DNA from 2 places in the Tenacibaculum vairaonense genome. Region 1 is predicted to be linked to the other one. Evidence: riboswitches for the same ligand, from Rfam matches in the RefSeq annotation. Region 1 holds a riboswitch; the other holds the start of a gene.
What was found. A riboswitch is a leader RNA that binds a small molecule or an ion and turns the genes downstream of it on or off. The one in region 1 is predicted to bind cobalamin.

Region 1 (2,481 bases):
CTACTATATAACTTTCTGCCTTATTAGTAGATGGATATTTTGTTTTAGTTCTATCAGTTTCAAATTTACTGTAGGCTGCATTAACCTGAATACTTCCACCTCTGTAATCATATTTTGGAGAAAAACCTATTCTATAATTTTTATCTAAAGAATGGTTATCTCCATCTACAAAAGCTCCATCATCATAACTATTATTAAACTCACTATAACTACCTAGTGTACTGACAGAAAACTTGTCATTGAATTTATATCCTAGTTTAATGTTTGTTGCTATACGTTGAAATGGATCATCGTTAAATGCTTCCCCTTTTTCTGACTTTACAGCAGATACACCTCTTGCATCAAATGATGAAAAATTAACTAAATAGTCAAAATCTTTAATTTTACCATTTACATTAGCTGCACTTTGAATAACAGTTCCATTTCTAGTTTCTTGGTTGTTATTGGTACCCCCAAATACTGATAATGATGCATTTGCCTTACCTGATTTAGCTTGTTTTAAGGTAATGTTTATAACTGCTGTTACAGCACCTGTTCCGTATAGTGTACTTGCCGCTCCTTTTACAATCTCTATAGACTCAACGTCGTTTAAATCTAACAGCCTTAAATCAAAGCCTCCTGAAATAACTGCAGGATTCCCTACTTGAACACCATCAATTAATACAACAACTTCTTTAGTGACTCCTCCTCTAACAAAAATTCCTAAATTTTGTCCTGGTGAACTGGTATTTCCATTAATTTCAATACCAGCAACTGAGTTTATTAAATCTACTACCGTTTTACCACTATTTTTCTCAATAGTTTCTGCTGTAATTTTATGAATTACTTTTCCAGAATTCTCTTTTTTTAATTTAAACTTAGAGTCGGAAACAACCACTTCGTCTAATTTGATGGTTTCTTGTTCTTTCTCTTGTGCATTTACATTCAATGCTAACATTGATGTTAAAACACTTAAACAAAGTACTTTTTTTCTCATGTCTACTTAATATTTTAAAGTTTTATCTCAGGAAAATAAAAGTGTAGCAAAACCACACTCAAACTTTTATCCCGAAAGTTCGAATTACATGATATTTGGCAGGTCTCCTGGCTTGCGTCTTGTAATACACCTTCCCATTTATTTACTAAACAGTGGTTTTAAGTTTTATTACAAGCTTATTAGCTTACAGTTGCGGGAACAGCTTCGGCTTTTCACCGAATTCCCTTTTAATTTTGTTTAACAGATTGCTAAGCAAAAACCAAAAATCGCGGCAAATGTATAGTATTCTAATTAATTAACAACTATTAGATAACAATTATTTAACCTATATGACAATGAATTTTTATGCTAATATCTACATCCTATTAGAGAGCTACTTTCTCTTTATATGAAATTTCACTTTAAAAAACAGCTTATGTAACAAAACTTTATAATATTTGCGTGTACAAACAATTTAAAAAAATGATATACTATATAACTGGAGGTGAACGATCAGGTAAAAGCAATTATGCACAAAAGCTGGCTGAATCTATTTCAGATACTCCTGTTTACTTAGCTACTTCTAGAATCTGGGATGATGATTTTAAAAAACGGGTAGATAGACATAAATCTGATAGAGATGAACGCTGGACAACCGTTGAGGAAGAAAAATGGCTTAGTACTGTTATCTCGAACAAACAAACTGTAGTTATAGATTGTGTTACACTTTGGTTAACCAATTTTTTTGTTGATGCTGAATATAATGTACAGCAAGCTTTAGAACTAGCTAAAAAAGAAATTAATAAGTTAACTAAGATTAACGCTAATATCATTATTATTTCTAACGAAATAGGTATGGGATTACATGCCACTACTGAATCTGGAAGAAAGTTTACTGAACTGCAAGGTTGGATGAATCAATACATTGCTGAAGTGGCTAATAAAGCTACTTTTATGGTATCTGGACTTCCTTTAACTCTTAAATAGCTAAAAATGAACACAACAATAACTCCACTATCAAAAGAATTAGCGACAACTTTACAACAAGAAATAGATTTTAAAACTAAACCTATTGGTTCATTAGGAATCTTAGAAACCATAGCTAAACAAATAGGCTTAATTCAAAATACATTAACACCAACACTATCTAAACCTAGTATTATGGTTTTTGCTGGTGACCACGGTATTGCAAATACAGGTAAAGTAAGCCCATATCCACAAGAAGTTACCCAACAAATGGTACTTAACTTTTTAAATGGTGGTGCAGCTATTAATGTTTTTTGCAAACAAAATACTATTAACCTAAAAGTAATTGATGCTGGTGTAAATGCAGATTTTGAAAATCATTCACTTTTAACAAATGCTAAAGTTGCTAAAGGTACCAAAGACTATAGTATTACTAAAGCCATGAGTATAGAGCAATGTATTGAAGCTTTGGAAAAAGGAAAAAAATTGGTTAGAAAATTATACAGTGAAGGTTGTAATTGTATAGGTTTTGGTGAAATGGGAATTAGCAACACCTCATC
Region 2 (2,481 bases), 860 kb from region 1:
TATTTTAATTGAAAATCAAATCGTTTATGTTTTAAATAATCTTGAGGATCGTTATACCTTGTTTCAGGGTTCATACCCGCTACTAAAGTTCCATCATCATCTACAGGAATTCCTGTATCTGTATCATATGTGTCATTGTTTACTTGCGCGTAAAACTCAAAAGTGTCTTTATCAGTAGGTGTATATTCAAAAGTAACCGCACCATTATTGGTGGCTACTCCATAATCTCTCCATCCATTGGTACGTGTTATACCAAAATCGGTTCTGTATCTTAACTTGTCTGAGATAGCACCGCCAAATCCAGCAGTCATGTTATAGGTATCATAGCTACCATAAGAAATACTAAAACTTCCCTCAGGAGTAGCTGTAGGTTTTTTTCTAACCATATTAATGATTCCTCCTAATGCTGAATGACCATATAGAGTACTTGCAGGACCTTTTAAAATTTCAATTCGTTCTAGGTTGGCTAAGTTTGTTGTGGGCGCACTTGTAGAAATGTTATGTCTTTCATCTCTTACACCGTCTATAAGTAATACAAAGTTATTAAAACCTCGAATTCTAAATGTTTGGAACCCGCCATACCTGTTTATAGGACGTACTCCAGTAGCACTTTTAATGGCATCACCTAAATCAGTAACATTACGAAGTTGTAATATTTTAGCATCTATACTATTGGTTGTAATAGGAGCATCGATGTCTTTAATAGGAAGTTTACCTACATTAAGTACTTGTTGTTTTAAGTTGTTTTGAGTTGAAGTAATAGTTACTTCTTCTAAAGCAATATCTTGTTTTTTCAGGAAAATAATAAGTGATTGTTTTGCTTTTGTAGGAGATACATTTTTTAAAAGTGTTTCATAACCAATTTTAGAAAACCGAAGCGTGTTATTGTTTTTTGGAAGTTGAATAGCATAATTCCCATTAACATCAGTGGTTGTTCCTTTGGATAGGTTGGGAATAATAATTGAAACATCAGGAATTATCTTGCCAGTTTTAGCGTCTTTAACGATTCCTGTAATCATGGTGTTAGATTGTGCATTAACCATTACGGTTAATAACAAAAACACACTGCATAATACTAATTTTTTCATTTAAAAATAAGTGTAAGCAGGTAATGTGTAGAAAATTCTACAGTAGATGTAGTTATAAATTTTCTAACTCTTTACCCGAGAGTTACTAATTAATTTATGACTTGTGGCAGGTCTCCTGACTTGGTTCCAAAATATCGCCTTCCCACTTTTAAAAGCAGTGGCTTTATTGATATTTTGTTTGTAATAAACCTTACAGTTGCGGGAACAGTTTTGGATTTGCACCAAATTCCCTTTTAATTTTTATTGGTATAACCAAAGGGTAGAATCCTTAAGGTAGTTTACCTTTATAAAAAACCAAAAATCAGCAGCAAATGTAACGCTTTTTATTGAATGATTTTGGCAATGCTTTGTACTCTACTTTCAATAGTGTTTTTAGGAAGTAGCACGGTTGTAAAGCCTAATTTTTGATAAGTGCTTATTAATAAGTGATGTATTTTAGTAGCTTCTTCAAAAGATTGTAAGCGTTGTGCATCTTGTACATAAATCTCTTCCCATATGGGTAATACAAATACAGTAGTGTGGTAATGTTTGGTATACTTAAAATCAAGCAATTCTTTAGTAATAGGATGTTTTTTTAAGGCTAAATACGCTATATTGTCTGGCAAGCCTCTATCTACAAAAGCGTAGTTTGCTATAGGTGTATTCAGTTCTTCTATTGTTTTTTGATAGACTAATTGGGTAAAACCTACCACATCTTCCCAAGGGGTTTTAGTACCTTTTCTTTTTTGTTCTTCAAGAATGATTCTTCTAGAGACTTCTTCAAAAGTAAGATGTCCTTCTTTTTGTAAAGCATTGATTAGGGACGTTTTTCCAGTACTTGGAGCTCCTGTTATAATGTATCTTTTCATTAGGTAAGTAATAAAAGGTGCAATATAGCAATGCTAATTACAAATAGTAGGGTAGTGGTATGATTAATCCTTGCTACCGTTTTAAATTCTGAATCTTTTAATTCCCTATTATGGTAACCAATGTATGGCTTTTCTACGAGTTTTCCGTGGTAGTAATTAGGACCGCCAAACCTACAGTTTAAAATAATAGCCAAAGCAGCTTCAGGGTATCCAGCATTGGGACTTGCATGCTTTTTTCCCTCTTTAAAAACAGTGAATAATTTATGTGGTTTACCTGTTACTACCAGCATTAAAATGGCTGTTATTCTTGCAGGAATGTAGTTTAATACATCGTCTAATTTGGCTGCAAATTTTCCAAAGTAAAAATAACGTTCACTTTTATAACCAATCATAGAATCTAACGTATTCACCATTTTATATAACATGGCTCCGGGAATGCCTAGTATGGCATAATAAAATAACGGAGCAATAACGCCATCACTTAAATTCTCTGAGAGGGTTTCAAAAACAGCCGTTTTTATTTGTTGTTCATTAAGTTGAGAAGT

Region 2: linked by a shared signal. The riboswitch ahead of ABNT65_RS20040 (TonB-dependent receptor) and the one ahead of ABNT65_RS02890 (TonB-dependent receptor plug domain-containing protein) in region 1 are both predicted to bind cobalamin.

What each region holds. Positions count from the first base shown of each region.
Region 1 is NZ_OZ038525.1:687,574-690,054, reverse strand. Features, by position in the region: gene ABNT65_RS02890 (TonB-dependent receptor plug domain-containing protein) at 1-976, opposite strand, end outside; cobalamin riboswitch at 1,056-1,255, opposite strand; gene ABNT65_RS02885 (bifunctional adenosylcobinamide kinase/adenosylcobinamide-phosphate guanylyltransferase) at 1,439-1,942, shown strand; gene cobT (nicotinate-nucleotide--dimethylbenzimidazole phosphoribosyltransferase) at 1,949-2,481, shown strand, end outside.
Region 2 is NZ_OZ038525.1:4,868,769-4,871,249, forward strand. Features, by position in the region: gene ABNT65_RS20040 (TonB-dependent receptor) at 1-1,088, opposite strand, end outside; cobalamin riboswitch at 1,176-1,360, opposite strand; gene ABNT65_RS20045 (AAA family ATPase) at 1,412-1,936, opposite strand; gene cbiB (adenosylcobinamide-phosphate synthase CbiB) at 1,936-2,481, opposite strand, start outside.